Regions from separate parts of the Caballeronia sp. LZ008 genome, predicted to be linked through region 2. Evidence: predicted binding sites of a transcription regulator. Region 2 holds the regulator's gene; each other region holds the start of a gene.
What was found. Region 2 encodes LexA, which represses DNA repair genes until DNA is damaged. Its sites were predicted from a motif close to ACTGTATNNNNATACAGT; they were not measured.
Positions count from the first base shown of each region.

Region 1 (3,276 bases), on a different contig from region 2:
GAATAAAGAATGGCGTCGTCCGTTTCGAGAAAACGCGCGATTGCCTGTTCGAGTTCCTTGTGCACGGTCTGCGTGCCGCAGATGAAACGCACGGACGCCATGCCGAAACCATCGGCGTCCAGTCCGTCCTTCGCGGCCTCGATGAGCCGGCGATCGTCCGCAAGACCCAGGTAGTTGTTCGCGCAGAAGTTCAGCACCGCCGCGCCGTTCGCGAGCCGAATGTCCGACGACTGCGGACTCGCGATGACGCGCTCCGTCTTGTAGAACCCCGCAGCGCGAATTTCGTCGAGCGTCGAACGCAAATGGGAGAGATATCGGTCTTTCATCGCAATCCTTGTTCTGGGCCTGCCAATGCAATCCGCGCCTCGTGACTCGCGCGCGCCGTCCTTAGCCCTGTTATAGTGCATCCATCGCATCGGACATGTTCGATATTTCGAACGCATTTCCGATATGCCGAACACTTTACGGGATTGGTCGATTCATGGCAAGCACGGGTTCAGAGGGAAAAGCAGGCGATCTCGCGGGCGCAGGCGCAACACCGCCGCGCGTCGGAGAGATCATTCAACGCTTGCGCAGCGAACGGAAGCTGACCCTCGACGATCTGTCGCGCGCGGCCGGCGTGTCGAAGTCGATGCTGTCGGAGATCGAGCGCGACAAGGCAAATCCGACGATCGCCGTCGCGTGGCGACTGACCAATGCGCTCGGCATCAGCCTCGACCAATTGTTCGCGCAGCAAAGGCCCGCCGAAGCGATCCGCGTTTCGGGGCTGCATGAAATACCGACCCTGAGTGGAGACAACGGCGGCTATCAGTTGCGCGTGTGGGGACCGATTGAACTCGCCGGCAAGTTCGAGTGGTACGAACTTACCCTGCAATCGGGCGCCGCGCTCACGTCGAATGCACACGAACCGTTAACGCGCGAGCATCTCACGGTGCTGAACGGTTCCATTGAGGTAGATGCGTCGGGTGCGACGCGTCGTCTGAAGGTGGGGGAAACCGCGCGGTATGCCGCGGACGAGGCGCACGCGATCCGGAATGTCGGGCGCGCGGAGGCCAAGGCGTTGCTCGTCGTCATCCACGGCTGATGCGCTGAGCGTCCGGAACTTTTTGCGCATAAAGTCGGCGCGCCGCCGTGCGCCCGCCAATAAAAACGGGACGCGCATCGAGCACGTCCCGCTCAAAGCGGCGCCGGAGTCGCGGCGCCGGTTGGCCCGTCTTACGGGTTCTTTTTCACGCTGTCCTTCAGATCCTCGCGTGCATCGCCCACGCCTTTTTGGACCTTGCCGGCTGCTTGCTGCATGTCGCCCTTGGCTTCCTGAGCCGTGTCCCCCGTCATTTTGCCGACGCCCTCGTTGATCTTTCCCTTGACCTGCTTGCCAACGCCTTCGGCTTGATCCTTGTTCATGTCAGTTCTCCCGTGGTTTGCAGCGCTGTTGGCCGCGCGGTGCCGTCGAACGAACGCAGAAACTGCCTGCGCGTTCCGCTCAGGAGTTTCCCAAGCACGGTTAAACGATGCGCTTTGTCGGCAGGCGCGCATAGCCGCGCATGTCTGAAACGCACGTAGGCGGAATCGCACATACAGCCGGTTCGACTCGCGCGACGCTATTTTCATTGCAACAAGTACTGTATATTTGTACAGTACAATAAGACCGGCTGGAAGGGGTGGATCATGGAGTCGAATGGTGAAAACCTGAGCAGAAGGCAGTTCGCCCGCGCGGTGCATGACCTCGAGCGCATCACGCGTCAGATCGCGGGGCGTTACATCGATAAAGGAGTGCCGCTGACTTGGCGGCTGTTGCATGCCATCGAGGCGGAGGCCGTCGCGGACCTCGGATTCGCGGGACGACACGAAGCCGCCTTGCGCGAGCTGTTCGCGCGTCCCGATGACTTTCATTTCCCCGAAACCGATGACGTCGTCGACGTTGCATCCTCGGATGCCTTGCCCGCCGTTTTCGCCTTCGCCGTAGACGCCTACGAGCGCGCATCGCGACAGGATCGGCCACGAGCAGTCAGCGCTGCGCATTGACGCATCCCCGCGGCACGCGACTGAACCCGCGTGCCCCGGTTCATGTCATCGCGCAGCGGATCGTTTCACGGCGCGAACTCCGCCGCGATGTCCGCATCCGAACGCGATTCGAGCTTGCCGTCCCGGCACGCAACGCGAAACACCTCGTAGTCCTTTTCCACCTGATCCGCGTAGGCGCGACCGTAGCGCACTAGAACGTCGGCCATTCGATCGCTGTTGCCCAGGTAGCCCGAGATTTCCGGCGCGCATCCGCCGGACTTCGCGTGCGCGCGGGCAAGCGCCCAGCCGCAAAGCACGGCGTACTCGCGAAAGACGTCGTCGCTGAAAGTATCGAGTTCTGCGGAAATTTTCATGTCGCGTAACTGGCGGATGTAGAGCGTGCGCCCGAGCGGTCCCGTCGCCCAGCCGAGAAACGGGTCCGTGGCGGCCTGCATCAGACGTTGTCCGTGAACGACGCGGTGCCCGTCGTGTTTGATATCGTCGGCGTGCTTCGCATGTTTCGTGAATCTCGCGACGACCGACGTCGATGCCTCCTTCATCTGCAGGAAAAGCGGCTTGTCGTGATGATCCGTGAGCAGCAAAATGAGGCAGCGCGTGCCGACGCTGCCCACGCCGACCACCTTGAACGCGACATCCTGCAGGCTGAATTGCGACAGCAATCTCGCGCGCTCCGGCGTAAGCGTCGCGACATAATCGCGCACGAGCGTCGCGAGCGCATCTTCACGACTGGCTTTGAGCGTCATCCAGCCGTCGTTCTTATCGATCAGCGTGCTCTTGCCGTGGATGTGAAACACGGCAGGCGGCGCATCGCGAATGCGCCACGTGTCGCCGGTTCGGTCGGCGAGTTTCGGCAGCATCGTTTCGTGCGTGCGGCGCGAAGCCCGTTCGATGCCGCGCTTGATGCGCCGCCGCGCGTCTTCGCTCTGCACGGCCTGGTACATGCGATCGAAGGTGATGCGCTCGTACCAGAGATCGAGCACGCTCATTTCAGCGTACTCGCGCAGATGCGTCTGATAGCTGCGCGCGGCGACAAACGCGAACTCGTCCGCAGCCAGATCGCCGTGGCCGAGATGCCGGCCGGCGATCGTGAAGCTCGCGACCAACCGTTTCAAATCCCATTCCCACGGACCGGGCGCGGTTTCGTCGAAGTCGTTGAGATCGAAAATGAGCGCGCGCTCCGGCGTTGCGAAGCCGCCAAAGTTGGAAAGATGACAGTCGCCGCAGATCTGAATGGCGATGCCGCTGTCCGGT
Region 1 covers NZ_JARUXK010000004.1:138,213-141,488, reverse strand. Annotated here, with positions in the region: gene QCE49_RS25370 (glycine C-acetyltransferase) at 1-326, opposite strand, end outside; gene QCE49_RS25365 (helix-turn-helix domain-containing protein) at 482-1,084, shown strand; gene QCE49_RS25360 (CsbD family protein) at 1,216-1,404, opposite strand; gene QCE49_RS25355 (DUF2471 family protein) at 1,669-2,025, shown strand; gene QCE49_RS25350 (DUF2252 domain-containing protein) at 2,091-3,276, opposite strand, start outside.
Region 1: QCE49_RS25355 (DUF2471 family protein) is a predicted target of LexA. The motif match lies at 1,622-1,639, and genes of this name have one in related genera.

Region 2 (3,276 bases):
CAGCCGCCGAAGGTGTCGTCGATGGTATAGAGCTTCAGCTTCGGAAACTGCTTCGTCAGATCGGCGGGCACCTTGTCCGAACGCGGCCGATAGAAATTGCGCGCGGCGATCTGCTGCCCTTCGTCGCTATACAGATACTTGAGATACGCTTCGGCGAGCTTGCGCGTGCCGTGTTTGTCGACGACCTTGTCGACCACCGCGACCGGCGGCTCCGCCAGAATGCTCACGGACGGCACGACGATCTCGAACTTGTCCGGACCGAATTCCTTCAGCGACAGGAACGCCTCGTTTTCCCACGCGATGAGCACGTCGCCCTGGCCGCGCTGCACGAAGCTCGTCGTCGCGCCGCGCGCGCCGGAATCCAGCACGCCGGCGTTCTTGTAGAGCTTCGTCACGAACTCCTTGGCGGTCTGCTCGTTGCCGCCCGGCTTGTGCTGCGCGTACGCCCACGCCGCGAGATAGTTCCAGCGCGCGCCGCCCGATGTCTTCGGATTCGGCGTGACGATCGACACGCCCGGCTTCGTCAGATCGTCCCAGTCCTTGATGTGCTTCGGATTGCCCTTGCGCACGAGAAACACGATCGTCGACGTGTACGGCGATGCGTTGTCCGGCAGGCGCTTCTGCCAGTCCGCGCCGACGAGTCCCTTGCCCGCGAGCGCGTCGATGTCATAAGCGAGCGCGAGCGTAACGACGTCCGCCTGCAGTCCGTCGATGACCGCGCGCGCCTGGCCGCCCGACCCGCCATGCGACTGCTTGAAGGTTACGGTCTCGCCCGTCTCCGCCTTCCACTTTTTCGCGAAAGCCTGATTGAAGTCCTGATACAGCTCGCGGGTCGGGTCGTAGGAAACGTTCAGAAACGACGTATCCGCCTGCGCCGGCGCCGTCATGATCAAACCCGCCGCGCCGAGCGTCGCCGCAGCAAGAAGCCGTCGCAATCCCGTGTTGATGCTTTGCATTCCCCGTTCTCCGTCTTATCGAATTGACGGAATCAGTCTAACGAGGCCTCTATATGATTGAAAATAATCGTTATTCACTTTTTTATACGTAAAACTGCTAAGAACGATATTCCTGGATGGAAGAAGCGCCGGCGGGCGCGATCCGACGGTGCGGAGGCTTCGTGGCCGCGAACTTAAAGTAAAGCTTGAAAAGCGCCAAATACTGTATAAAAATACAGTCACCTGTCCATTCATACAGTGCATCAGGGGCTCGAGCCAGTGACCAAAACATCAAAACTTACCGCGCGGCAGCAGCAGGTGTTCGAACTCATCCAGCGCGCGATCGACCGCACGGGCTTTCCGCCCACGCGCGCCGAGATCGCGGCGGAGCTCGGCTTCAGTTCGGCCAATTCCGCCGAGGAGCACCTCAGGGCGCTGGCCCGCAAGGGCGTCATCGAGCTGGCGGCGGGTTCGTCGCGCGGCATCCGGCTGCTCGGCGATGCATCTCGCATCGATCGGTCCGAGGAGCTGCCGCATCAGTTCACGCTGCCGCATCAGAGCATCATGCAATTGTCTCTGCCGCTCGTCGGCCGGGTCGCGGCGGGGAGTCCTATCCTCGCGCAAGAGCACATCTCGCAGCACTATGCGTGCGACCCCGCGCTCTTTTCCAGCAAGCCGGACTATCTGTTGAAGGTGCGCGGCCTCTCGATGCGCGACGCAGGCATTCTCGACGGCGATCTTCTCGCCGTGCAAAAGCGCAACGAAGCGAAAGACGGACAGATCGTCGTCGCGCGTCTTGGCGACGACGTCACGGTCAAGCGCTGGAAACGGCGCGCGGACGGCGTCGAACTCATCGCCGAAAACCCCGAGTATGAAAACATCTTCGTGCGCGCCGGCAGCGGCGATTTCGCGCTTGAAGGCATTGCCGTCGGGCTGATCCGCTCCGGCGAGTTCTGATGTTGGCCCGCGAACGGGCAAGGCACGAAAGTCGAAGCACATTACTTTCGCACCGAGACACGAAATGTCTCATTGACATCGCAAGATAGCCTCACCAACCGCTTTCGACACCTGATTCAGGCGTCTCACAACACAACAAGCATGACGGCCACCGCGCGCGGTGCGCCGCGGTGCGTCCTATCGTCTGGAGAGTCATCATGGAACGTTTTGCCCGTCTGCTGCCCTTCCGTCAATTCGGCCGCCTGCGCCATCTGCGCACGCTGATCGCCTGCGGCATGCCGCGCGCCGAAGCCACGCCCGATCTCTTCAACGAAATGCCCGCGTTGCCGTCCCGTCAGCCGGCCTTCGCTCGCGTTTCCCTCAACAGCACGGTGCACGCCGAGGCCGAGCAGCGCGCGCCAGTGCGCGTGTATCGCGGGCAATCGCGCGTGATTCTGGTGGGCAAGATCGACGAGGTTTCGCGCATGATCGACCGCTGCATCGCCGAGGAAAATGCCGGGCTGGCCGGCGGAATCCTCGCCTGAATGGAACGCCATCGCACGCACGACGTGAATTCACGGGATTTAACCGGCGCCCGCGCGGTCAATCGGTAATTCACGTTTTGCAAGAGGCTTGGCCCAAGCATGTCCCGCACTACCCGTTCTATTGTCGTTACGCTCGTCGTCCTGGTTATCGTCGCGGCGCTCGGTTTCGTTTACGCATCGCCTTACATCGCACTCGATCGCGTGAAGCGCGCGGCCGATGCGCGCGACGCGCAAACCGTCAACGAATACGTCGATTTTCCGGCGCTGCGCGCGAGCCTCAAGGACCAGATCGCGGCGCTGCTCACGCGTCGCGTGGATATTCAAAAGAGCGGGAATCCGCTTGCGATCATCGGTGCAATGATCGGCGCGGCGCTCGTCGGTCCGCTGGTGGATTCGTATGCCACACCGGACGGCGTCGCGGCGATTCTGAACGGCATCCCGCCGCGCGGCGATCCGGGCGAGCGTCCGCCGCAAGCTGGCGACGGCGCACCAGCGAATGCGGGGAATGCGCCCGCGTCCGGCGTCACGGCCGCACGGCAGCCGCCGAAAGAACCACCGCAGACGACGGCGGGTTATCGAAGCCTGAACACGTTCGTCGTCACGTATCAACACGGCGCCGGCGATGCGCGATACTCCGCGATCTTCCACCGCAACGGGCTCGTGTCGTGGAAGCTCGTCGCGGTCGATCTCAACGGTTGACGCGTCAAGCGTCGCGGTTCACGCTTCGCACCGCATCACGCCCCGGCTTCGGCCTTGACGGGCTTCGCCGCGTACGCCGCTTCGTCTTCCGCTTCGGCCGATTCACCGGCCTGACAGACGGCAACCAGGATGCTGCACTTCACGCGATCCAGCAGCGGCGT
Region 2 covers NZ_JARUXK010000001.1:1,276,024-1,279,299, reverse strand. Annotated here, with positions in the region: gene QCE49_RS06065 (sulfate ABC transporter substrate-binding protein) at 1-956, opposite strand, end outside; gene lexA (transcriptional repressor LexA) at 1,215-1,892, shown strand; gene QCE49_RS06055 (hypothetical protein) at 2,090-2,416, shown strand; gene QCE49_RS06050 (DUF2939 domain-containing protein) at 2,516-3,115, shown strand; gene QCE49_RS06045 (universal stress protein) at 3,151-3,276, opposite strand, start outside.

Region 3 (3,276 bases), 740 kb from region 2:
CTCGTCGAGTTCTTCGTCGCTGCCCGTGCCGAGATCGGACGGAATGCAGCCGTCGACGCCGTTCAGCACGAACACGTTGCGCCATTCCTGGCCCTTCGCCGAATGGATCGTCGAGAGAATCAGATAGTCTTCGTCGAGCAGCGGCACGCCGGATTCGTCGCTGGTCGCGTCGGGCGGATCGAGCGTCAGTTCGGTGAGAAAGCGCTCGCGCGTGGGATACGTCGCCGCGATGCTTTCCATCTGCAACACGTCGCCGATGCGGATCGCCGCGTCCTCGTGATTGCGTTCCAGATGCGGCTCGTACCAACGCCGGATCATTTCGAACTCGGCGGGCCAGCCGGAGTCGCGGCCGCAGAGCTTCGCCATCAGGCCGACGAAACGCGGCCAGTCCTCCGACGCGCGCGCGGGCGCCTGAAACGCGGCGATCGCATTCGACGCCACCGCGTCCGGCGCGCTCACGCTGTCGAGCAGGCGCCCGGCGATCGCCGGTCCGACGCCCGGCAACAACTGCGCGACGCGAAAGCCCGCGACGCGATCGCGCGGATTCTCGGCCCAGCGCAACACCGCGAGCACGTCCTTGACATGAACGGAATCGAGAAACTTCAGTCCGCCGAACTTCACGAACGGAATGTTCCGGCGCGTCAATTCGATTTCGAGCGCCGCGCTGTGATGCGCGGCACGAAACAGCACCGCCTGCGCCTTGAGCTTCATGCCGCCTTCGCGCGCTTCGAGCACTTTTTCGACGACATAGCGCGCCTGATCGGCTTCATCGGCGACGGCAACGACGCGCGGCTTTTGCGCCGATGCCTTGTCGGTCCACAGATTCTTCGTGTAGCGCTCGGTCGCGAGGCCGATCACCGCGTTCGACGCTTCGAGAATCGGCAAGGTCGAACGATAGTTGCGGTCGAGCGTGACGGTCGCGGCGGGCGGATCGAAGTGGCCGGGAAAATCGAGGATGTTGCGCACCGTCGCGCCGCGAAACGAGTAGATGGATTGCGCATCGTCGCCGACGACGGTAAGGCCGCGCCCGTCCGGTTTCATCGCGAGAAGAATGGATGCCTGCAGACGGTTCGTGTCCTGATATTCGTCGACGAGAACGTGATCGAAGCGGCTCGCGAGATCGGCGGCAATCGACGGCTCCGCCGCGAGATGCGACCAGTAGAGCAGCAGATCGTCGTAATCGAGCACGCTTTGCGCCTGTTTCGCGCTGACGTACGCGGCGAAGAGGCGCTTCAGGTCCGCTTCCCACTCGCGGCACCACGGATACGACTGATCGAGCACGGTCGCCAGGGACGCGCCGGTGTTGACGACGCGCGAGTAGATCGCGAAGCACGTCGATTTGGCGGGAAAGCGCTTTTCCTTCGACGACAAACCGAGCTCGTGCCGCACGAGGTTCATGAGATCGGCCGAATCCTCGCGATCGTTGATGGTGAACGACGGCGCGAGCCCGACGAGATCGGCGTAATCGCGCAACAGCCGCGCGCCGACGCTATGGAACGTACCCGACCACGACAAACCCTGCGCGATTGCGCTTCTCGTGCCGAGCGCGTTCATTGCGATGCGCGACACCCGCCGCGTCATTTCGAGCGCCGCGCGGCGCGAAAACGTGAGCAGCAGGATGCGATGCGGATCCGCGCCTTTCACCAGCAGATGCGCGACGCGATGCGCGAGCGTGTTGGTCTTGCCCGATCCCGCGCCCGCGATGACGAGCAGCGGCCCGCCCGCGCGCCCCGGTTCGTCGACGCCGAATTCGACGGCCTGACGCTGCGCCTCGTTGAGCTTCGCCAGATAGTCGGCGACCTGTTTCGTGGTGGATTCGTCGGCGGTGTCGGGGAGCGTGAGCACGGGAGAAAGGCGGCGGGAAATGAGTGACGCACACTGTATATCCATACAACCCGCACGCGCAAGCCTTTGGCTCGACAAGGGTTTTGGCCCCAAATGCAACGAGCCCGGCTCGCACGGAACCGGGCTCGCATCGCTGCAAAAGATTTGCGTCAGTCGGCCTTCTTCGCGTTCTTGAGCTTCGCTTCGGCGGCGGCTTCATTGGCGTCCGATTGCGCCTCGGTCTTTTTCTTGTCGGCCTTGGCTTGCGCGACGGCCGCCTTCTTGTCGGCCTTGCTCTGTTCCTTCGCGGCCTTTTGATCGGCGGCAGTCGGCGTATCCGACGCCGTTTGTGCGAACGATGCCACGCTCGCGCTCGCGAACGTCCCCGCGATCAGCGCGGCCAGCAGTGCATGAGTTTTTCGATTCATGGTCTTCTCCCTTGTTCGATGCCGCGAGCCGCGCCAAACGCGAGCTCGCGGCGATTCCCGGTTCCCCCGCTTAATGCTGCAAGCCGGTGTCCTTCGGTGCGTTCGGCTCGGTCGCGTTCAATTCGGCCTTGGCGGCGTCCTTGTCCGCCTTGCGATTGATCTTCGCGTTCTTCACCTCTTCCTTGTACTGCGCCTTGGCCTGCTCGGTTTGCGCCTTCAATTCGGCCTTCGACGCCTTCTTCGACGCGCTGTATTCGGCGTTCGCCTTCGCATTGGCATTGCGGCGCTCGACGAGCGGATCGGTCGGCGCGGGCGCGACGAGGTTCTGCGGCGGCGGCGTCATCGGCTGTTGGGCTTGCATCGGCTGCACTTGCGCTTGCGTTTGAGTCTGCACCGGTGCGGACTGGGTCGCGGTTTGCGCATAAGCGCCCGAAGCGGCGAAAGTGGCGATGGCGGAGCCGATAAAAAGGATTCGTGCGCGAGTCATGAGCTAGTCCTCTCTTTAGTTGGCGTCGGCGGCGCTCTTACGACGATGAAACGAGCGATCCGCGCGACTTTTGTCGATTGGAAAGATGACCGAAGCTGCATCGATCAAATGGTCGGACCGGCGGTCAATCGGGCAAGTTCGCGAAAATCAGTCACTGTTACCGACGGTTTCATCTGGCTACATTTGCCAACGAGCGCGCCTGCGTGGGGATTACCGGTCCTCACGATCCCTGAGCACGGCGCATGCCCGGCCACATCGTCGGTATCTCGCTCTTCCCAGCAGCCGCAGAGCGGGTTTCATCCGTTGAAGCTCGACGCGCAAGTTGCGACCACGGGCGAAAAACAGACGGTGGGCCGCATAACAGCAGGTAACGGCCCCGACGCTAACAAGACAATCAACAGGGCAACGATGTGACAATCGGTGACAGTTCATGGCACCGATATTGAACTATCGCACGGTACGATGATAATCATTAGTCCTGCCACTTAAATCGAGGCAGGCGCAACCTGACTGTCGGTCAGGCCGATAGAAAGGCTT
Region 3 covers NZ_JARUXK010000001.1:2,014,811-2,018,086, forward strand. Annotated here, with positions in the region: gene QCE49_RS09470 (ATP-dependent helicase) at 1-1,845, opposite strand, end outside; gene QCE49_RS09475 (hypothetical protein) at 1,995-2,252, opposite strand; gene QCE49_RS09480 (hypothetical protein) at 2,323-2,739, opposite strand; gene QCE49_RS09485 (hypothetical protein) at 2,785-3,153, shown strand.
Region 3: QCE49_RS09470 (ATP-dependent helicase) is a predicted target of LexA. The motif match lies at 1,878-1,895, and genes of this name have one in related genera.